Linked DNA regions of Vallitalea longa. The protein of the gene in region 3 interacts with the protein of the main gene of each other region in a pairwise test. Links are inferred from orthologs where the notes say so. Each region holds a gene or a part of one and is shown on either strand. Other genes may lie near its edges. The genes, in order: hfq, yhbY and rho.

What was found.
Region 1: the proteins of rho (region 3) and hfq interact in binary tests that used the Escherichia coli proteins (3 or more experiments, as listed by UniProt). The link is inferred for Vallitalea longa from one-to-one orthologs.
Region 2: the proteins of rho (region 3) and yhbY interact in binary tests that used the Escherichia coli proteins (3 or more experiments, as listed by UniProt). The link is inferred for Vallitalea longa from one-to-one orthologs.

Annotation. Positions count from the first base shown.
Region 1 is NZ_BRLB01000007.1:172,712-181,250, reverse strand. The notes cover bases 23-2,749. They hold hfq (RNA chaperone Hfq), read left to right. Parts: upstream 23-1,135; coding sequence 1,136-1,363; downstream 1,364-2,749. Other genes in these bases: QMG30_RS13110 (methionine gamma-lyase family protein), read left to right, coding at 1,378-2,667; miaA (tRNA (adenosine(37)-N6)-dimethylallyltransferase MiaA), read left to right, coding at 23-884. In the rest of the region: more of miaA, read left to right, coding at 1-22; QMG30_RS13105 (N-acetylmuramoyl-L-alanine amidase family protein), read left to right, coding at 2,843-3,790; QMG30_RS13100 (AAA family ATPase), read left to right, coding at 4,262-5,245; QMG30_RS13095 (DUF58 domain-containing protein), read left to right, coding at 5,262-6,128; QMG30_RS13090 (vWA domain-containing protein), read left to right, coding at 6,170-7,975; QMG30_RS13085 (VWA domain-containing protein), read left to right, coding at 7,986-8,539. UniProt on the Escherichia coli protein: RNA chaperone that binds small regulatory RNA (sRNAs) and mRNAs to facilitate mRNA translational regulation in response to envelope stress, environmental stress and changes in metabolite concentrations.
Region 2 is NZ_BRLB01000002.1:342-7,117, reverse strand. Bases 2,574-5,402 are described here. They hold yhbY (ribosome assembly RNA-binding protein YhbY), read right to left. Parts: upstream 4,218-5,402; coding sequence 3,930-4,217; downstream 2,574-3,929. Other genes in these bases: obgE (GTPase ObgE), read right to left, coding at 4,289-5,402; QMG30_RS06190 (helix-hairpin-helix domain-containing protein), read right to left, coding at 2,574-3,886. Also shown: transcriptional repressor LexA, read left to right, coding at 1-438; rsfS (ribosome silencing factor), read right to left, coding at 499-870; bis(5'-nucleosyl)-tetraphosphatase (symmetrical) YqeK, read right to left, coding at 873-1,469; nadD (nicotinate-nucleotide adenylyltransferase), read right to left, coding at 1,511-2,128; more of QMG30_RS06190, read right to left, coding at 2,159-2,573; more of obgE, read right to left, coding at 5,403-5,566; rpmA (50S ribosomal protein L27), read right to left, coding at 5,915-6,199; QMG30_RS06170 (ribosomal-processing cysteine protease Prp), read right to left, coding at 6,202-6,528; rplU (50S ribosomal protein L21), read right to left, coding at 6,537-6,776.
Region 3 is NZ_BRLB01000001.1:597,812-606,563, forward strand. The notes cover bases 2,246-5,185. They hold rho (transcription termination factor Rho), read right to left. Parts: upstream 4,566-5,185; coding sequence 2,925-4,565; downstream 2,246-2,924. Other genes in these bases: QMG30_RS02570 (DUF1385 domain-containing protein), read right to left, coding at 2,246-2,368; rpmE (50S ribosomal protein L31), read right to left, coding at 2,568-2,780. In the rest of the region: prfA (peptide chain release factor 1), read right to left, coding at 1-533; prmC (peptide chain release factor N(5)-glutamine methyltransferase), read right to left, coding at 601-1,458; more of QMG30_RS02570, read right to left, coding at 1,427-2,245; mgtE (magnesium transporter), read right to left, coding at 5,306-6,634; QMG30_RS02590 (MotA/TolQ/ExbB proton channel family protein), read left to right, coding at 7,092-7,628; QMG30_RS02595 (coiled-coil domain-containing protein), read left to right, coding at 7,606-8,352; QMG30_RS02600 (hypothetical protein), read left to right, coding at 8,373-8,752. UniProt on the Escherichia coli protein: Facilitates transcription termination by a mechanism that involves Rho binding to the nascent RNA, activation of Rho's RNA-dependent ATPase activity, and release of the mRNA from the DNA template.

The DNA.
Region 1 (8,539 bases), on a different replicon or contig from region 3:
TTAAGCTGGCAAAGAATATAAATGGTGAAATTATATCTGCTGATTCTATGCAAGTCTATAAACATATGGATATTGGAACAGCAAAAGTTACCCAAGAAGAAACTTCAGGAATTAGACATCATTTAATAGATATATTGGATCCTAATGAAGAATTTAATATAAATATTTTTCAGAATCTCGCCAAAGAATCTATCAATAAGATTGTAGATATCAATAGGATACCTATTATGGTAGGTGGTACTGGATTTTATATTCAATCAGTTTTATATGATATTGATTTTGATAATACATGTAAGGATGATTCATATAGGAATCAGTTACAAGAAGAGGCTTTACGATTAGGTAATGAACATGTACACAACATGTTAAAGGAAATTGATTCTGTATCGTATAATAAGATTCATCCTAATAATCTAAAAAGAGTAATTAGAGCTCTAGAATATTATAGAGAAACGGGCAAGCCCATTTCTGTTCATAATGAAAGAGAATCACAAAAAGAATCTGATTACAACTTGGCATTTTATGTATTAAATATGGACAGAAAATTATTATACGAAAGAATAGACAAAAGAGTAGACATAATGATAGAACAAGGTTTGGTAAATGAAGTTGAAAAACTTAAAGATATGGGGTATACAAAAGATCTAGTCTCTATGAAAGGATTAGGATATAAGGAGATTTACGGTTTCCTAGATGGTGAATATGACTTAGATAGAGCTATCTATATATTAAAAAGAGATACAAGACATTTTGCAAAACGCCAAATTACCTGGTTCAAAAGAGAAAAGAATGTTAGATGGATAAATGTTGACGAATATAATTTTAATAAAGAATTAATTTTAAATAAAATGTTAAAAGATATTGAAGAATTAGGAATTATATAATACAATAGTAATGAGGTTAAAAATTATACAAAAGAAATTAAATTATATAAATTTATTATTCTTATTAGAACCAATAAGCTATGCTTTGTTAAGATTTTATAAATAGATAGAAATCTTAATATCCTACTTAGAGTAAATGTCCTATACATGTGGAGTATCTTAAGGTCAGTACAAGTAGATCTTTATATGTTTAAGGAAGTAATATTAAATTAATATATAATTTAAAATAATATACTAATGGGGGCGAGTTAATGAGTAAACCAATTAATCTACAAGATTTATTTTTAAATCAAGTAAGAAAAGACAAGACAATCGTAGTGGTATATTTAACAAATGGATTTCAACTTAAAGGATATGTAAAAGGATTTGATAATTTTATAGTAATTCTTGAAACAGAAGGTAAACAACAAATGATATATAAACATGCTATATCAACTGTTATTCCTTCAAGAGAAGTATCCTTATCTATTGAAGAATAAAGAGGTATAGATAAATGACTAATTTTTTACAAAAGATGTATCAAAAGCAAAACATCTCAGAAGAGGTTTATAACTTTTGTCAAGAAATAGAAAATGGTTTGATTGATAGATTTAAAGATGTTGATGAAATTGCAGAGTATAATCAACTAAAAGTGCTCTCAGCAATGAGAGAAAATAGAGTTAGTGATGTACATTTTGCTGCAACAACCGGATATGGTTATAATGATCTTGGGAGAGATACGTTGGAAAGTGTGTATGCTTCTGTATTTAATGCAGAAGCTGCTTTAGTGCGTCCACAATTAATATCTGGAACTCATGCACTTACAGTTGCTTTAGCAGCGAATTTAAGACCTGGCGATGAAATATTATCACCAGTAGGTAAAGTATATGATACTTTAGAAGAGGTTATAGGTATTAGAGAAACCAGAGGTTCACTAAGTGAATATGATATTACTTATAATCAAGTAGATATGATAGAGAATAAGAGCATTGATTTTGATGGGATTAGAAACGCTATTAATGATAGAACGAAACTTGTTACTATCCAAAGATCAAAAGGTTACGATACAAGACCTACGCTATCTGTTAATCAGATAGGAGAAATCATCTCATGCGTTAAAGGTGTAAGAAGTGACATAATATGTATGGTTGATAATTGTTATGGAGAATTTGTGGAAAAAATAGAACCTACAGACTTAGGGGCAGATATGATAGTAGGCTCGTTAATTAAGAATCCAGGTGGTGGACTTGCACCAATTGGCGGATATATTGTTGGTAAAGAAGAGTATATAGAAAATTGTGCAGTTAGATTGACAGCTCCTGGATTAGGAAAAGAAATAGGTGCTACCCTTGGACTTAATCAACAATTTTTTCAAGGATTATTCATGTCACCACAAATTGTAGCAGGTGCTTTAAAAGGAGCTATATTTGCTGCTAATGTTTTTCAGAAGTTAGGTTATGAGGTAATACCTGATAAAGATGAAAGTAGACATGATATCATACAAGCTATTAATCTGGGATCACCTGAAGCGATAATTGCTTTTTGTCAAGGAATTCAAGCTGCATCTCCAGTAGATAGTTATGTAACACCAGAACCATGGGATATGCCAGGATATGATTCAGAAGTGATTATGGCAGCGGGCGCATTTGTACAAGGTTCATCAATAGAGTTAAGTGCTGATGCACCTATAAAACCCCCGTATACAGTTTTTTTTCAGGGCGGTTTATCATGGCATCATGCAAAATTCGGTATTATGACAGCTTTACAAAGAATGATAGACAATAAAAGTGTTACAATAGAATGATAATGAGTAATAACTTTTCGATTATTTAAATATAGGTTATAATTGCTAATGTTGGCAATGTTTTATTATATTGAAGTAATTGAAAAGTTTTTTAGAATACATTATATGACATTGGGACGTTTCGTTTGACACTTTATGACATATTAAGTGAAAATAATTTAATAGGATGAAAGCGATGGTAAAAAAAATAGATAATAATGTTAAGATTAATAATGTTAAATTAATCATTAATGGAAATAAAACAGTTGAAGAGATTGCTGATAAACTTGAAGTAAGTACTAAAGCTGTTAGGCATTGGGAAAAAGTTTATATAGCAAATCGTAAGAAGAAAAGAAATAGAGTAATTGCAGGTATCATATTATTACTAGTCATATGTATACCAATTTTGCTTTTTACTATATTACATAAAAAAGCTAAGAAGGTTGATGAAACAGTAGTACCAGAAGTAACTAATCAAGAAAATGAAAGTGAAAATATCAATAAAGATAAAAACCCAATATATAGTGGAGTAGGAACAGTTTTTATTGATCCTGGACATGGCTTCTCTGATTGTGGAACAGCATCCCCTAAAGAATTTGGTTTGGATGTTACGGAAAGTAAGGTTGTCTTAGATGTTTCCAATAGAGTAGTTGAGATATTAAAGGCTAATGATTATAATGTAGTTACATCAAGAACAGAAAATTATAATGAAATACAAGAAGATAAAATATATAAAGTTAAGTTAGAGGAAAGAGTAAAAAAAGCTAATGAAAGTAATGCTGATGTTTTTGTATCTTTACACATTAATGCATTTGAAGAATCCAGTAGTACCAATGGATATGATATATATTATTGTGATAAAGGAGAAGAATATAATACTACAGCAGATAAATTAGCTAAAATGATATCTACTAAATTTACAGAGAAAACGGGAATTGAGAAAATTAAAATACGTGAACAGAAGACAAGGGCATATTATGTAATTAGAAAGACTACTATGACATCAGTCTTATTTGAAATGGGATATGCTACTAATTTAGAAGATGCTAAGAGATTAACTGATGCAGATTTCTTAGAAAATTTAGCTCAATCTGTGGCAGAAGGTATAATGGAATTCTTGACAGAGCTACATCCAAAAGAATAAAGTATATTTAATAAAAAAACATTATCAAATGTTAAAAATAATACTAAAAAGTGATAATCGAATATTAAGCAAGGTTGGCTAGAAAAATAGTTAACCTTGTTATTTTAATAATTAAATTTTTCTTAGTATATTGTATTAATTATTAGTTCAAAATTTTACTCTGAATTTAAAAAAGGAATAATATATTGTGATTTTTTCAGTTTTCTAATATGAAAAAGAGTATAATATATATTAATAAGTTCAATTTAGTAATAAAAAGTTAATTGTTTTTTAATCATTTTTATGTATAATTTTAATGCTAATCATGTAGAATTTAAGATGGTTAGTTATAATTTAGTTTAAAGTAATTATCTTATTGAAAAAATATTAGATGAATCTCAATATGATAATACATACATTGAAAAAAGGTTATGTTTGACTATACGCTAATATAAAGTTACAAAATAAAATTTTGGGAAAGTAGGTATGATAATGGAAATTACTGAGAGTACCATAAAAGACTGTAAACTCAAGGTAAATAAAGTTGAAAAAGAAATTGCCAAAGGAATTGTTGGACAAGAAGATGTTATAAGACAAGTTCTTCTAGGAATTTTGACAGGTGGAAATATATTACTCGAAGGAGTACCTGGTCTTGGAAAGACTCAGCTTGTTAAAACACTTGCTAAAGTTATGAATCTATCTTTTTCAAGAATACAATTTACCCCGGATTTAATGCCGGCTGATGTTGTTGGAACTAATATGTATGTAGAAGATAATCATGGTAAAGGGTATTTTGAATACCAGCAAGGTCCTGTATTTGCTAATTTGTTATTAGCTGATGAGATTAATAGGGCTACGCCTAAGACTCAATCATCCATGTTGGAAGCGATGCAGGAAATGACAGTAACTGTTGGGAAAAATACATATAAGTTACCTCAGCCGTTTATGGTACTAGCGACTCAGAATCCAATAGAAATGGAAGGAACTTATCCATTGCCTGAAGCTCAATTAGATAGATTCATGTTCAAAGTTATGGTTGAATTTCCTAATCTGGATGAACTATCTAAGATTATGGATTTAACTGTAGATGGGAATTATAGTGAACCTTCCAAAATAATATCTGGAAATGATATACTTGATATAAGAAATATCATTAACAAAGTTCCTATAGCTAAATATGTTAAAGAGTATGCTCTAAAACTAGTTGTTGCAACTCATGGTGAATTACCTAATGCATCTGAGATTACTAAAAAGTATCTCAAATATGGAGCTAGTCCACGTGCAGCACAAGCGATACTGAAATCGGCGAAAGCTAATGCTTTACTTGAAGGCAGGTATAATGTTTCTTTTGATGATATTAAGTATGTCGCTCTTATTTGTCTAAGGCATAGAATATTTTTGAACTTTGAAGCTATTAGTGATGGGATTAATGAAGACGAATTCATAAGAATGTTATTGAATGAAATAAAAGTCTAGGAAGTAGAGGTTTATTATGAATGAACAAATTTTTACATCCGATTTTATGAGTAAATTAGAAAAGTTATCAGTATGTATTAAAAATACAGCGGCATATGGATCTGCTGGAAGCAGGAAGTCAAAAGCTAAGGGGATGTCAGTTGAATTTTCAGATTATCGTAAATATGTTCCTTCAGATGATTTCAGAAGAATTGACTGGAATGCTTATGGAAAATTCAAGAAGTTATATATAAAATTGTTTATGGAAGAAAAAGAAGCTGTTTTTAACATATTTATAGATAATAGTAAGTCAATGGCTTTTTATAATAAAAATAGAGTAACTTTGCAGTTAGCTGCTGTTTTTTCCTATATAGCACTTAATAATTTAGATAAAGTATTAATAAATCCTCTTGTATCAAATGAAAGCAACATTTTTCTTGGACAAGGTAAAAATTCTTTTATGAAATATATAAATTACTTAGAAAACATAAAATTCGATGCAGAAAAATCTAATTTCGTTAAGTTGAAAAGATCACATTTTAGGGGTAGCGGTATAAGTATAATCTTATCGGATTTATTTACAAATGATGAGTTGGATGATGTAATTAAATTCTTAACTTATAATAAACAGCAAATACTGGTATTGCATATATTATCAGCAGAAGAGATTGCCCCAACTATAGATGGAAGATTTAAATTGGTTGATAGTGAAACTGGACAAGAAAAAAATCTTATCATGACTCCTAACTTACTAAAAAAATACAATGAAAAATTAGAAAAATATAGTAATGATATTAATAACGTTTGTAACAAATACGGTGCATCTTATATAAGAATCAATTCATCAGATACAGTTGAAAAGATTATTCTAGAAGATTTAATCAATACTTTTACAATGTTATAGAATTAATGTTACATGTTGAATAAAAAGGATGTGTAATCAATATGAGGTTTAGTAATCCTTATGCTTTATTGTGGTTGCTTCTTATTCCAATCGTTATACTAATGTATATTTTGAAGCAGAATTTTGAAAGAAAAGAAATTTCCAGTACTTTTTTATGGGATTTGGCTTTAAAAGATGATGAGGTAAGTACACCATGGCAGAAGTTAAAAAAGAATATATTAATGATATTGCAGATAATTGTCGTTATACTCATTACATTATCATTGGCAAATCCTTATTTTTATAAAAAACACGAGACTAATAATGCACAGATTATAGTTATAGATAATAGTGCAAGTATGAATGCCAAGTATAATAAAAATAAGACGAGATTAGATTATGCAAAAGAGGTTGCAAATAAAAAGATAAACGGATTAATAGATGGAACATCAATTACAATAATTACTGTAGGAAGCGAAGTAAATATAGATGTTTCAAATGCTGTTGACAGAGATGTTATAAAAAAATCAATTAATAATATAAAACCAACATATGGTTCTAAAAAAATTAATGATAATATGGATTTTATATATTCTATAGCAGATAGCTATGAGGATTATGAATTATCTATTGTAACAGATGAAATCATTGAAAATGGGAATACAGATAATTATTTAGTCAACTCCATTGGCTCTAATGTGAGTATAGATAGCTTAGCAACTTTTCTTACAGTAAATAATTATGAAATTCTAGCAAAAATAACTAATAGATATGAAACTCCTGTTAACGTACATCTAGATATTTTTGATGAAAATGATTCCTTATTAAAAGGTAAGGAAATACAATTGCAGGGTAATGAAAGTAAGAATATTCTATTTGATAATGTTGTGTGTGAAGGTTCATATATATATGGAGAAATAAAAGAGAAAGATTTAATAAAAGAAGATAATATAAGATTCAGTACCTTAAAAGAAAACAATACCAAAAAAATATTATTGGTATCAGAAGAAAACATTTTCATGGAAAAAGCTGTTTTAGCATCTAATAAATATGAATTATTCAAATCTAAAAATAGAGATGTCTCTAGTGAAAAATATGATTTATATATTTTCGACAGCATTATTCCTAATGAATTACCGAAAGACGGTAGTTTCATATTTATTAATATTCCAGAGATTGATGGATTATATGATACAGAGTTTAACGATAACAGTAGAATGGTAGATTTTGTTGAAAATGATATAACTAAACATGTGATTAATGAAAAATTCATTGTTTCAACATATAATAAGATAAATATTAAAGACTATATGCAATCTATAGCTGATGCTGGTGATGACAGTGTTATAGCAATGGGAAATAAAAATGGTATAAAATTCGGTATTGTTTCTTTTGATATACATAATAGTGATTTACCACTTAATGTTAGTTTCCCTATTCTTATGGATAGTTTATTAACTAATATATTAGGAAACTCTATTCAATTATTGGATGATTATAATGCTAATGAAAGCATATCCTTCGAGCCATTAAGTACCACGGAAAAAGCATTATTAATAGATCCTACTAATTATAAAGACAAAATAAATGTAGAGTATCCTATAACTTATTATGATAATACTAATAAGTTGGGTGTTTATCAATTAATACAAGAAAACAAAGATAAGGAACAAAAAATAGATTATATAACTATTAATTATGATACCGATTCAGAATCAACTATTAATAGTTATTCAAATGAGTTTGTAAATAGTGTTGATCATAAATCAATTATAAATAATAATAAGAAAACAGATTATATATTCTTATTTATCATTCTTGCTATTGTTGTAATTCTTTATGAATGGAAAAAATACATTATTGGCTAGAGGTGTAATTATGAGATTGGAATTTGGAAGGATATGGGTCTTGATACTATATCCGTTGATAGTTTTTTTGATATTAATGATATCAAAAAAATATTATAACAATAAATTAAAGAAGAATTTAATTACAGTTATAAGATGTATTGTAATGCTGTTTTTAATATTAGCTTTAGCAGATATATCTATCGTCAGAACATCAAAAGAAACGTCTACTATCTTTTTATCAGATGTGTCAGAGAGTATGTACAAGAATAAAGAAAGTATAAAGGATTTTATTAGGAATGCTGTTAAAGATAAAGAAAAAGATGATAGTGTTGCTTCTGTAGTATTTGGGGAAAATTCAACACTAGATGTTAACTTGACTAAAGATTTTACATCTGATGTATTAGTGACAGATGTAAATGGATCATACACAGATATAGAACAAGGTATATTGAAAAGTATGGCATTGATGCCTAGAGAAAAGAATAAAAGGATAGTTATACTAACAGATGGAAAAGCGAATAAAGGAAACTTAAATAAACTTGTTCAATCAATAAAAGATCAAAATATCGAGATAAAAGTTAA
Region 2 (6,776 bases), on a different replicon or contig from region 3:
AGAGATCCAACAAAACCAAGAGCTATTGAAATCATTGACGAATCCTTTGCTCCTACCAAAAGAGAACTTATAAGCGTACCAATAATTGGTAAGGTGGCTGCTGGAGAACCTTTATTAGCTGTTGAAAATATAGAAGAATACTTTCCTATTCCAGCTGAATTTATACCCAATAAGCAAATGTTTATGCTTAATGTTGAAGGTAACAGTATGATTGATGCTGGGATATTTAATGGAGATTTAATATTAGTACAACAACAAAATCAAGCGCAAAATCAGGATATCGTCGTTGCACTAATTGATGATTCAGTTACTGTAAAAAGATTTTTTAAAGAAACTGACCATATAAGATTACAACCTGAAAACAGTACAATGGATCCAATCATTGTTGAGGATGTTACAGTACTTGGTAAGGTTGTTGGACTTTTTAGAAGATTTTAAGTTAAAAAGCTGAGTAATTATTATATTACTCAGCCTTTAGAATTATTATCTAAAATACACTTATTCTTCAATTAAACTCTTAACATCTATATTTTTACCATCACTCCATATTCTTTCTAAATCATAGAATAACCTATCTTCTTTGCTGAATATATGAATTATGATATTTGAATAATCTAATAGAATCCAACTTGCAGAATTATAACCTTCTATTTGTTTAGGTTCATAACCATTTTTGGACAATATTTCTTCTGTCCTATCGATTAAAGCTTTTATATGACTTTTATTGTTACCATGAGCTATAATAAAATAATCTGCAATAACAGTTAAATCTCTGATATCTAGTACTTTAATGTCCTCTGCCAATTTGTCATCTAATGCTTTCAACGCTATTTTTAATATATCTAAAGAATTGTCTGTGTTTTTATCCATATCTATTTGCCTCCTGTATAATATAGAATATTGTTATAATATTCATAAGCGTCCATTGTTAATGGAACTATATAATTATTGCTAGCTCTTAAATAATCTATAGTATCTGATAATATCATAAATAAAGCTTTATCTAAATCCTTATTAGCTACTTCTCTAATTTCTTTTAGATTTGGAGCTTTATCTCTACCAGGTTCTATGTAATCAGATATATAAATAATTTTTTCTAAGCTGGTCATATTTGGTTTCCCTGTAGTGTGATAAGTTATTGCATTAAGTATATCTGTATCTTTGACTTCATAAATGTATTTAGCCACTACAGAGCCTATTTTGGCATGAATCAAGTCAAGATTATTCAATTCTTCACAGCTTAGTTCTATATTATATTTTTTACATATTTCTATTTTTTTATTATCAGATAAATTTTTAGCGCAATCATGTAGTAAAGCTGCTAATCTAGCTTTATTTATATCTACATTATGAAGCTTCGCTAATAAAACTGCTGTTTTTTCAACTCCTAACGTATGATCATATCTATTCTTATGTAATTGTTTCTGCAATTCATTTCTAATTGCAGTGAAATCATAATTACTTTGCATATATCTTATCCCTTCTAAAGGTCATGATTATCATACACAAACTATATATTGCTATATAGTTTGTTAATACCAATATATTTTTCAACGTTTTCTGGTAATAAATATCTAATTGATAATTTATCTTTAACTCTATTTCTTATTTCTGATGATGAAATTTCAATGTCCGGAATACGAACCAATGTAATATTTGCATCATATCTCGTTTGTAACATATGGATTTCATCATTAAGTTGTATATCCGTATAAGTAGCACCTCTATTAGCAACAATAAAATTACATATCTTGAATAATCTCTTATGATCTTTCCATTTGACTAAGTCGAATAACGAATCCGCACCTATTATAAAATAATAAGTATTGAAAGGGTATTTATCATTCAATTCATCTATTGTATCGACAGTATATGTGTTACCTTTTCTATCTATTTCAATAGTAGATAATTCGAATTCATCGTTATTTAGTATTCCTAATTTAGTCATATTTAGCCTATGTATTTTATCTGAAACTTTTCTATTGGATTTCAAATAAGATACTCCAGAAGGTATAAATAATATTTTATCTAATTTCATGTTATCCAAGACATATTGTGCTAATATCAAATGGCCATAATGGATAGGATCAAATGTACCTCCCATTATACCAATTAATTGTTCACTCATAAATAACCCTTCAATCATTATTTAATATAATTAATAAAATACTATAAAATCTTTAATATTATTATAAAAACTCATTTTTTTATTATTAGAGAATATTTCAGATACTTCATCTAGTGAATTAAATGGTTGGTCTTCCCTAAAATCAATGATATCATCAATAATATCAGCTGGTAGTCTTAGATATTGGTATTTATTGTCTTTGTACACTCTTCCATAAATATTTTCTAATTCATATTTTGATGCTGTATTTATATTAGTATACAAAGTAAAGTCTGAAGCATATTTTTCATAATCGAATTTGATATACTTACTAAATTTGTATTTCTTCCTACTCTTAATATATTTATCAGCTTCTTTTCCATCTATATCGAATAATTCTGCTGCTTTATATCTGTCAGTAATATTAATGTTAATATACTCTGGCAACTCAGACTGTGAAGCATATATATATGTTTCTACCATATCATAATATTTAGATGGAATTATATTTTTTTTATCAAGATCTTTTTTACTTACATATGGTTTGTTATCAATTATCTTGTCAACAAGTTTTTCTTTACTGGAATCACTAATATCAATACACCCAAATAGAGATAGAAGCTCATTTTCTTTTGCAGTGTTTAGATTGGTAAATAATGATAAGTTATCACTATAATATAAAATTTCTCCTCTAGTCAATAAATCTTTTTTCTCTAATTCGCCTAAAGACTTAAAAATATATCCTTGCTTATCTCTTTCTTTTACTATATCATAAGACCTCTTTGATGAGATAGTACAGGTTCTCCTGATTTGTCTAGCTGATGCAGTATTAAGATTGATTACTTTTACATCATCTTTATCCTCATAATCAGTTAATGTGTATAATGATATGTATTCCTCTATATCATTAAATTTATTATACATATTGGGAACTTTTCTAATATCATTAATGCTGTCTAGAGTATTAAACAACCTATAGTCAATAATATTGTTTGCTAATTCTTTTCCAATTTTAGTATTACCAAACAATGATCTCAATTCTTCAAAAGATGCTATTTTAATATTACTGACAACTGACATTTTGTTTCGGTTTTTATCAAACCATTCTTTAGTAAAATCAGAATTAACAAATTTGATTTCCTTTATATCATTAAATTCATTATGCTTTCTATAGTTAACTATAGAATATGCCATTTCACTAGTTGTATCATCTAAAATATCCATTAATTCTTCACTAGTTGCAGTATTGATATTAACACCTACTAATGCTTTTTTTCCTTTATAATTATCCCAAACACCTTTATTTTCTGTTATGGCCATGTTTTGAGCTTTTACTAAATCATCATATTGTTCTGCTTTTTCAAATGAGGTATCAGTTTTAGCTAGTCCTAATTCAAGCAACTCCTCACTTATAGACTTATTTGCTGCTAGATAGACGTATTTATACTCATATCTATCTATTTTATCAAAAGTATCATTATTAGAATCAGGGAGTAACATAACTCTTTTGCCTAAAAGTTGATTATAAGTATACTCAGTAGCTTTCATTGAAGAATCTGTATCAATACCAATCATTTTAATTAGTTTTGTACTTTTATCTGAATTACTATTTTCTTCAATAACTTTAATTGCTTCACCACTAATAACTTCTACAACTTTAGCTAAAGTTATATCTACATCATTATATGAGATGGATCTAGCCATAGAAGAAAAATTATTACAATTGATTGCTACTATTACCATTATGCTTATTATAATAATATTAAATATTTTTTTCATGTAAACCCCTCATTTCTTTTTATCATTCGTAAGTTAGCTGTAATTATGGTAATATGATTTTTGGATTTTCTTTAGATTCTCTATACAGTACTATCTTTCTACCAATCTGCTGTACAACATCCGACCTTGTTCTTTCAGATAGGACATAGCAAATATCTTTTGGTGTGTATAAACAATTCTTCAGTACATTGATCTTAATTAATTCTCTAGCTTCTAATGCATCTGAAATTGCTTTTGTAACTTCTGGAGTCACTCCAGATTTTCCTATTTGAAATATTGGGTCTAAATCATTTGCCAATCTTCTCAGATAAGCTCTTTGTTTACTAGTTATTTTTTCCATTATATTTTCCTTTCATTAATTAACATTGATTATAAATCCATTTATTGATTATTAAAATAATATTATTTGTAAAAGTCAAATTCCAAATAATACATTTTAACTGTATCACCCTCTTCAATGCCAAGACTTTCTAACTCTTCTATTATTCCATTTTCCCTTAAGAATTTTTGAAAGAATGCAAAACCTTTTTCAGTTTCAAGGTTAGTATAACCTAACATCTTTTCTATTTTGGCACCTTCTACTAAGAAAGTATGATCTTCTAACATTTCAACTGTAAAACCATCTTCCTGTACTTCTTGTTCGTCTAAGAAATATTCTTGTTCATATATAAGGGTTTCTTTATCTAATTTACTTAATAAATCATTAATATGGTATAATAATTCTTTAACACCCTTACCAGTTACTGCTGATATAGGAAATACTTTAATTCCTTTGTCTTCAAATTCGTCTTTCAATTCACATAAATACTCGTCATCTTGCATTACATCTATTTTATTAGCTGCTATTACCATTGGTCTATTAATTAATTCTTTATTAAATGTTTCCAGTTCATAATTTATCTTATTAATATCTTCTACAGGATTTCGACCTTCTGTTGAAGCAACATCTACTATATGGACAATAACTTTCGTTCTTTCAATATGTTTCAAAAATTCATGTCCCAGCCCAACACCTTCTGAAGCTCCTTCTATAAGTCCTGGAATATCGGCAATAACAAAACCTTTCCCACCACTTATATCGACAACTCCTAGGTTTGGGTTTAGTGTTGTAAAATGATAATTGGCTATTTTAGGTCTAGCATTAGTTACTCTTGATAAGAAAGTTGATTTACCTACATTAGGAAATCCTACAAGACCAACATCTGCAATTGTTTTTAATTCTAGTATAATCCAAAGATCTTTACCTGCTCTACCTGGTTGAGCATATTTGGGTATCTGCATAGTAGGTGTAGCGTAATGTTGGTTACCTTTACCACCACGACCACCTTTCAAAATGACTTCTTCCATACCTTTATGAGCCATATCAATTATAACTTTTCCTGTCTCAGCTTCTCTAATAATGGTTCCAAGTGGTACATTAATTATTAGATCGTCACTGTTCTTGCCATGCATTTTATTTCCTTTACCAGGTTCACCACTACGAGCTTTGAAATGTTTTTTATGTCTAAAATCATATAAAGTATTCAGATCATTATCAACTCTGAATATAATGTCTCCACCTTTACCACCGTCGCCTCCATCAGGACCACCGTTAGGTACATATTTTTCACGTCTAAAACTTACACAGCCGTTTCCGCCGTCACCTGATTTTATATATATTTTTGCCTGGTCAACAAATATCATTTACATCTTCCTTCCTATTAGGAATAATCACGATTTATGGATTATTATTAAGCTATCATGAGCTTAGCATATTTTCAATCTATGTGTATTATATTATAAAATTAATATATTTGAAAGGCATTTTTAGATTAGTAGCCTAAAAATACTAAATAGCATACAATTATAGTATTTATTAATTACAGTATCTATATACCCTTATAATCAAATAAACACAACTACTTGTTTAAAGAGTAAGAACCAAGAGGCTACGCTTTATAAAAGATTTCAAGGAAAATAGAAAGTAGAACTTTCTTATTTAAATAAAAAAAGTTTCAAATGAAGACCATTTGAAACTTTTCACTAACATTATTGAGCTTTTGGATATACAGAAACTTGTTTTTTGTCTCTGCCTTTTCTTTCAAACTTAACTACTCCATCAACTAATGCAAATAAAGTATCATCTCCACCTCTACCTACATTTTCTCCTGGATGAATTTTAGTTCCACGTTGTCTATATAAAATATTACCAGCTTTTACAGTTTGTCCATCAGCTTTTTTAGCGCCTAATCTCTTTGACTCAGAGTCTCTACCGTTCTTAGTAGAACCAACTCCTTTTTTATGAGCAAAGAATTGAAGGTTCATTTTTAACATACTTACACCTCCTTGATAACAAGAGTAATATAATCACTACCATATTCTTCTATCATTGATTCTATACCTAATACCATTGATCTCAGTAATAAATCAGATTCATTACTTACTTCATCTAATATCTTAAATGAAATATATCCTATTTGTTCATCATTTGAACAGTCATATATATCATCAGTAAAATTCTCAATTGAATTAATAGTATTAATAGTTAATACTGATATTGCAGCACAAACTATGTCTTTACCATACTCAGAATAACCTGCGTGACCACTTAATTCAAAACCGTTTATATGATTGTTATTTGTAAATACATCAATATTAATCATAATCGTAATTACGCATTAATCTTATCAATTTTTACTTGAGTATAAGGTTGTCTATGACCTTGTTTCTTATGATAACCTTTTTTTGCTTTGTACTTGTAAACGATAACTTTTTTGTTTTTACCTTCTTCTTCAACTGTAGCAGTTACAGTTGCGTTATTTACAAGTGGGCTACCAACAGTTAAACCACTGTCATTAGATACCATTAAAACTTTGTCAAATGTTACAGTTTCTCCAGCTGCTGCTCCTAG
Region 3 (8,752 bases):
CTTTCATATTTTAATTTTGAGTAAGCACCTTTTCCTGTAATCATGAATACTACTTCTTTAAAACCGCCAACACCACATTCATTAAAACTTATTAATTCAACTTTCCATCTACTTCTTTCAGCATATCTTGAATACATACGGAATAGACTTCCAGCAAATAGAGCTGCTTCATCTCCTCCAGCTCCGCCTCTAATTTCAACAAACACGTTTTTATCGTCATTAGGGTCTTTGGGTAATAATAAAATTTTTATTTCTTCTTCTATTTCAGTTAATCGTTCTTTACTTTCATTAAGTTCTTCTTTAGCCATTTCCTTCATTTCTGGATCTTCTTCTTCTTCGAGAATAGCTAAACTGTCGTCTATATTAATTTTAGTATTCTTATATTCCTTATATTTTTCAACAATGGGCATTAAATCACTATGTTCCTTCATAAGCTTACGCCATTTGTCTTGCTGACTAATAATCTCCGGATCATTAATCATTTCTGATATTTCTTCAAATTTACTTACTATGCCGTCTAATTTACCAAACATAACTACACCTCTCTATATTAAGTTAGGGAATTTATAATTATGAATATTATATTTTATTTGTAATCCCTTATTTATTATATGCACCAGCAACCACTCTATTAATACCTGCAAGATCTTTATATATTCTAATATCATCGTATCCTAGTGCTTCTAGAATATTTTTAACGTCTATACCTTGATCATATCCTACTTCATATAAAACATAACTCCTTTTCTTGGTCCTATTTTTTATTTGTCTGGAGATCTCTCTATAAAAATATAGTCCATCTATTCCTCCATCCAAAGCTTTTATAGGTTCGTATTCTTTTACTTCTTTCATCAATCCATCGATATCACTACTTCTTATATAAGGTGGATTAGATATGAATAGTTGAAACTCTATACCTTCATCTATATTTTCAAATAGATTACTTTGTATGAATTGGATTCTATCATCGACATCATTAATTATTGCATTATGTTTAGCGATATCTATAGCTTCACTTGAGATATCAACTGTAGTAGCATGTACATTTTGGCAATCACAACATATACTGATAGGTATACATCCTGTACCTGTACCAATTTCCAATATACTGGTTATATCGTTTTCTTTTATATATTTAATTGCTTCTATTACAAGAATTTCCGTATCTTGTCTTGGAATCAATACATTTCTATCCACTTTAAATGTTAATCCCATGAATTCTTGATATCCAATTATATATTGAAGGGGTTTCCCCTTAGCTCTTATATTTATAAGATTATTATATCTATCATAATCTTCATCTGATAACAATTCATTTCCATTAACTAATGTATATATTTTATCTACCTGAAGTACATGTTCCAATAATAGATTTGCATCTATTCTAGCATCAAGTACATCATTTTTAGATAGAGTCTTTATACCATCATCCAATACATTCCTTATGGTCTTCTTCATCAGTAACTAAGACCCCTTTCAAAGAAGCTATAGCAACTTCTATCTGTGAATCATCTGGTTCTCTTGTTGTCAAATTTTGTAACAATAATCCTGGTTTAGCTATAATATTAGCTAATTTTGATTCTGATCTGCCTAACCATCTGATAATTTCATAAGATAAACCAGCTATCAATGGCAAGCATAATAATCTCACTGCGAATCTTAACCAAAATGTTCTAACATCAATAATCATCAATACCAATATACTCATAAGAACTACTATCAATAAAAAGTTAGTACCACATCTTTTATGTTGTCTTGATTGTTTTCTAATATTTTCAACTGTCAATTCTTCTTCACTTTCTAAACAATTTATTGATTTATGCTCTGCTCCATGATATTGAAAGACTCTTTGTATATCTTTCATCAATGATATTATCTTTAAGTATGATAGGAATATTACAACACGTATTACACCATCAACTAGATTAATTAGATTTTCACTTGGCAATATGTCTTTTACCAACTGTGATATACCTAATGGTAATAATACAAATAATCCTATAGCTAATATTATTGACATTACCACTGAAAAACCAACTATAACATTATCTAATTTATCTCCGAATATTTTACTAAGAAACTTATCGAATTTATCAGGTTCTTTTTCCTTATCCTCTTCTTCAACTTCAAAGAATTCTGCTGAGAAAGTGAGGATCTTCATACCAATCACCAATGATTCGATAAATGCCAACATACCTCGAAACAATGGTAATTTAAAAAATTTCACTTTTTCTGAAAAACTGGTATATTCTTTTTTATCAACAATAATCTCTTTATCTGGCTTTCTGATAGCTACAGCATAGGTGTTTTTATTCTTCATCATAACACCTTCTATTACAGCTTGACCTCCTATATCAACTCTTTTCAATTTATATCACTTCCATATATTATTATTTTTAGGACTAATTAATTATAACATGATATCTTTTATTAATCTACTTTTCATTTATATATTAAAAAACCAAGAAAAAAGGGAATATGTCACATTTTAGAATTTCAAAAAAACAGAAAAATATTTACATTTAATGAGAAAAAAAGTTGAGGTTAATCCTCAACTTATCTACTTATTAGTTATTTTCTTGATTAATACCGTATTTACGGTTGAATTTATCTATACGTCCGCGAGCAGAAACTGCTTTTTGTGTTCCTGTGTAGAATGGATGACATTTGGAACAAATTTCAACATGAATATCCTCATTTGTTGATCCTGTTACAAATTCATTACCACAGTTACATTTAACTTTAGCTTGATGATATTTTGGATGAATCCCTTGCTTCATTTGTTTCACCTCTTTCAAATATTAGCCTTAATATTTATATGCCGACCTAAGTCGAACTTATATTTTAAAACAGCTTTTATATTATAACACATGAAATTACAGTATGCAATACTTTTAATTATCGTATTTAAAATAATTTATGATCTATCTGTATTTATCCAATAAATTGTTGTTGATTGTATTGAAGAAATCTTTATTGTTTTTGGATTTGACAAAAACTTTCAAGATACTTTCTGTAACTTCATCTGAACGCATATTACTACTTGCTTTTCTAAGCCTGTAAACTGCATCCATCTCTTCTTTAGTATATAGAAGGTCTTCTCTTCTAGTACTGGATTTTGCAATATCAATAGCTGGGAAAATTCTTTTTTCAGATAGTTTTCTATCAAGAACCAACTCCATATTTCCTGTTCCTTTGAATTCTTCAAATACAACTTCATCCATTTTACTTCCCGTTTCTACAAGTGCAGTAGCGAGTATTGTAAGGCTTCCACCTTCTTCAATATTTCTAGCCGCACCAAAGAATTTCTTAGGCATATGGAGTGCTGCTGGGTCAAGACCTCCAGATAAAGTTCTACCACTAGGTGGAATAGTTAAGTTATAAGCTCTGGCAAGCCTTGTAATACTGTCAAGTAATATATATAGGTCTTTTTTCTGTTCGACCATTCTTTTTGCTCTTGCCAATACCATTTCTGAAACTCTTTTATGATGTTCAGGCAATTCATCAAAAGTAGAATATATAACTTCTACATTTTCGCCCTTAATAGAACGTCTGATATCAGTTACTTCTTCTGGTCGTTCATCGATTAATAAAACAATAAGATGACAATTTGGATGATTGGTTGTTATGGCATTAGCAATTTTTTTGAGTAGCGTTGTTTTTCCTGCTTTTGGAGGAGCTACAATCATACCTCTTTGACCTTTACCAATTGGTGCAACAAAATCAATTAGTCTTGTAGCATACTCTGAAGAAACGGTTTCAAGACGAACTCTTTCATTTGGGAAGATAGGTGTCAAATCTTCAAAATTTGGTCTCTTTGAAGCATTAGCAGGTGAATCGCCATTTACAGACTGGACATATAGTAATGCTCTAAATTTTTCATTTTCTTTTGGAACTCTAATATTACCAATTATTAAATCTCCAGTCTTTAAATTAAATCTTCTAATTTGTGATGGTGATACATAAACATCATCTTCACCCGGTAGATAATTAGCACATCTAATAAAACCGAATCCATCTGGTAATACTTCTAATACTCCATAAGCTATTTCGCCACTATTTAGATCTTGAAAATCTGAAGGTACATTTTTATTAGGTTTATCCCTATGAACTTCCTTTTTGATTTCCCTATTCACTTCTTTGGCTACATTAGTGACTTCTCTTTTTATTTCTTTTTTTTCTTCTTTTATTTTAATGTTTTTATTTTCTACTTTATTAACAACATTTTCTTTATTTTTAAGTTCCTTGTTATTCTCTTCTTTTTCAACAACTTTTGGTTGAACCTTTTTTTCCTTTTTGGATTTAGGCTGTTTCATTTCTTTTTTCTCTAATTTCAATTCAGGTTGTGAGGTCTTTTCTACTTTTTTTTCTTGTTTCAATTCTAGTTCTTGTTCTGGTTTTTTTTCTGGTTCTACATTATTTTCTTCTTTTTGTTGTTTAGCTTCAACTTCTGTAAGAATTTGCACAAGTTCTGCTTTTTTGAATGTTGTAACACTTCTAATGCCAATCTCTTTTGCTTTCTTGCGAAGCTCAGCTAAAGTGAATTTTTTGAAATCTGTACTCATTAGAGCACCCCTTCCGTTTTTAATTAATTATTACTCCAACCGAAACTATGTAAATAATTATATCAAATAAGTTATATTAGTTAGACTTAAAATATTAATAAAAATTTTCCAATATAAATATTTGCTAAAGTTTGTCCCCCTAATGATTATTAATAAGCAAACATTAATAAATTAAATTTATTACAATTTAATATTTAATATATAAAATACATATTATATTAGGAATACTAATGATAAGTCATATGAATATAAATTGGACATGCTTATATTGAACTATATTTAGTTAAGATTTGTTTTAGTCCAATATCGTTTTAGTTTTAGCAATGCTAATTGTCTGTTAAATGATAATAATATAATAACTAATTTATTATATATGGAAATATCTTATACATCATATATATTATACCATAAAAAAGTAAATTAACACATTTTTATGGTAAATATTTTTATTTTTATTTAAGCTCTATAATTACTATCAAATATGTTTTTCTAATTTATTTAATAGTCTTTTGTTGGAGCTAAAGTATTTATTGAATTATATACATGGTTATTTTTCTATAACTTTTACATAACTGTTCTAAATAATCAACTCTAATCAAATTTAGTTGTTATTACTATTTTTTCCTCCTCGTTTGCATTCCATACAATATATTATAATAATCAAATTTACCTTAATAATATTCTCTATATTTGATATTCAAGTTATTGTATCATAAATAACTATAATAATGCAAATAATTCTATGCCAAAATTAGTGATGCTACTCTAAAAAATATTAGTAAAGTTGTTACATCCACTATTGTGGTAATCATTGGACTTGCCATTATCGCTGGATCAAGTTTTAACTTCTTAGCTAATATTGGAAGTGTTCCACCAATAATCGCTGCAAAAGTAGTTGTACATATTAATGTTAAACCTACCATGCCAGCTTTTAATATGTTTCCATCTGTAAAATATATTCTAATGCAGTTTAATACGCCAAGTGTACTACCAACAATTAAGCCTACTCTTATTTCTTTCCATAACACACGAAAAAAATCTGGAAATTTTATATCCCCTAAAGTAATACTTCTTATTATTAAAGTTGCTGATTGTGCACCAGCATTACCACCTGTAGACATAAGCATGGGAGTATATATTGCAAGTGCAAATTGAGCGATTAGATAATTATTCTGATCCATAACCATTTCAGTTAAATAAGCTGAAAACATAAGTATAACTAGCCAAGGTAATCTTTTTTTTGCTAATACAAGCACTGATGCATCTAAATATTCTATTTCTGTAGGCTCTATCGCAGCCATACGTTGAAAGTCCTCAGTTGTTTCTTCTTCCATTACATCAACTATATCATCAATGGTAATAATACCAACTAATCTATTCTCATTATCAACCACTGGTAATGATAAGAAATTGTATTTCTTAAACACTTCTGCAATATACTCTTGGTCATCATGAGTATTAACAGATATAACACCTTTTTCCATAATACTTGAAATAATAGTATCCTTTTCACTTAAAACCAGATCTTTTAATGATACAATACCTTCTAGTGTTCTCTTTGTACCTGTCACATAACTTGTATAAATAGTCTCTGTATCAAGACCGATACGTCGTATTTTATCCATGGCTTGATTTACTGTCATCTCTTTTTTCAGACCGACAAATTCTATAGTCATAAGACTTCCAGCTGAATCTTCTGGATAATTCAGAAACTGATTAATTAATCTACGCTCAACTGCTGTAGAATGTTGTAATATCCTATTTACTAAATTAGCAGGCACTTCTTCAATCAAGTCGATTTTATCATCGAAATTCAATTCATTTATTATATCTGCAAGTTCCTTATCACTAACTAATGATGAAATTTCTGATTGTCTTTCAACATCAAAATAGGAAAAGACCTCAGCAGCTACTTCTTTTGGCAGCAATCTAAAAATTAATAAGGATTCTTTTACTTCTATGTTTTCTAGTAATTCAGCTATATCAGCCTCTTGGAGAACTGATAATCCATTTTTTATCTCAGATAGTTGTTTGTTCCTTAATAGCTCTCTTAGTGTTTTTAAATCCATATAAATCCTCCCTTTATGTATTTCTACCATACATAAAACAAAGAGAATCTTTATTTAAAACTCTTGGTTTAAAGATGGTAGAAAATATTTAATTTTATTATGACTACACCCAGGTCCTGCGTCCATGCTACCATCTCCTTTCCAAGTTATATTTATAAATTATATTACATATAGAATTTCAGTTGAATTTTATATAATAATTGAGATTTTACATGACATGATTACTTTTTAATATTCTTTACCATATTAACTTAATTAAATAAGCTATAGAACATTTTTTCTTATCATTGTTACTTTACTACACTATTTAAATATTGTCTAGCTTTTTTTAATATATTCATTCCTTGATCACTTGGTGACAAATTACATTTTTTTCTATGCAATAGCTCATTTTATGGTATAATTTGTTATGTGAAAATTAATCTATTATATAAACATAATTTTTAGGGGGTAACCTATGAAGTTTTTTGTAATTATATTTAAAAATTTACTTGGCTATGATGGCTTAATTATTATTCTAGCTTTAGTTAATCTTTTTTATATTCTACCGAAATTAAAAAAATCTAATGCTAAGTTAGAACACTCACTACATCCAACCATATATATTCCTATACAACAGATTATTGATTCAATTAGAAAGAATAATGATTCTGAAATAGATTTACACTTATTACGTAAATTGAAAGAAGAAGAAACAAAATGTTATCATGTGTTTGTATCAATAACAACAATTTTCCCTTTAATGGGTATACTCGGAACCATTATATCACTACTTAGACTGGTTTCTTTTAGTAGTGATACAATAATGCTGAATTTCACAACAGCATTAACTTCAACTTTTTGGGGATTAGTTTGTGCTATAATCTTTAAAGCCATAGATGGAACCATATCTCCTAAAATAGCTTTCAATGATGACAATTTCAATCTTTTGATTAATAGAATAGATAGATATACTAATAAAGGTGATGAAAATGAACCAAAAAACATTTCTTGATTTAACCCCATTGCTTGACGTTGTTTTAATATTACTTTTTGCATTTATGTTAAATGTGAATGCTACTAATTCTGAGAAAGATAGCGAACTTAATGGTGAGCAACAAATAAATAGTGAGTTACAGTCTACAATAGAAGAAAAAGACGAACAAATAGCTAAGTTAGAAAATAATATTATAGAACTTAAAAATAAAGTTGATAATCTAAGTAAGGATATGGACGAAATCTCTTTTGATATCGCTAATGAAAGAGAGACGTTAATGACCGTATCTAATAATATGGCTGAATGGTTTACTAATAATAAACACACATTAGAAGAATTAGCTGATAGTGAAGATATAGGAAAATTGGCTGATGATGATTCCATACTTGAACAAATACACAAATATGAAACAATATCAAAAAAATATTTCTTTATTGATATTAAACTAAAATCCAATAAAAACAAGTTCTTTATTAATGGAAAAGATACCAATACTTATATTGCACTAGAAGAAATGACATCTGTTGAATCTAAGGAAAACAAAAAAGAACAAATAAAAGATATAATCGAAAAGATTATTGACGATAGAGAAGGTGGCTATACTTTTATACTAATTACATTAAGTGAAGAGGACCATGTATATAGATATGCATTCAATTTAGTTTGGGATGCTATAAAAGAACTGCAACAAAAACATGGTACAGATAAAATATTTAAGACTAAATACGTTTTACAAAATTAATTGAAAAGGAGAATTTCAAAATGTCACAAGGCAGAAGAAAAAAAAGAAAAGGTAAATTATTCTTAACTCTAATAATACTAGGGTTACTGGTTTTTCTAGGAGCTGATAATTTTGGGTTTAATTGGTTCAACTTCAAGATTGATTTAAATAATTCTTCTAATACTGCACAATCCAACAGTAGTAATAATCAAGAGAATGACTACATTAATATTGTTGTTAAAGATGATATAATTACATTCAATGATAAGGCAATCAGTATAGATGACCTTGAGTCAAAATTAGCTAAATTAGATCCTGAAAATACCACAATCAATCTTATGGACAATGGAGCTTATAATGAAACTTTTACCAAAATAGAAAATTTATTAAACAATAAGAATCTCCAAACGATAACATCAAC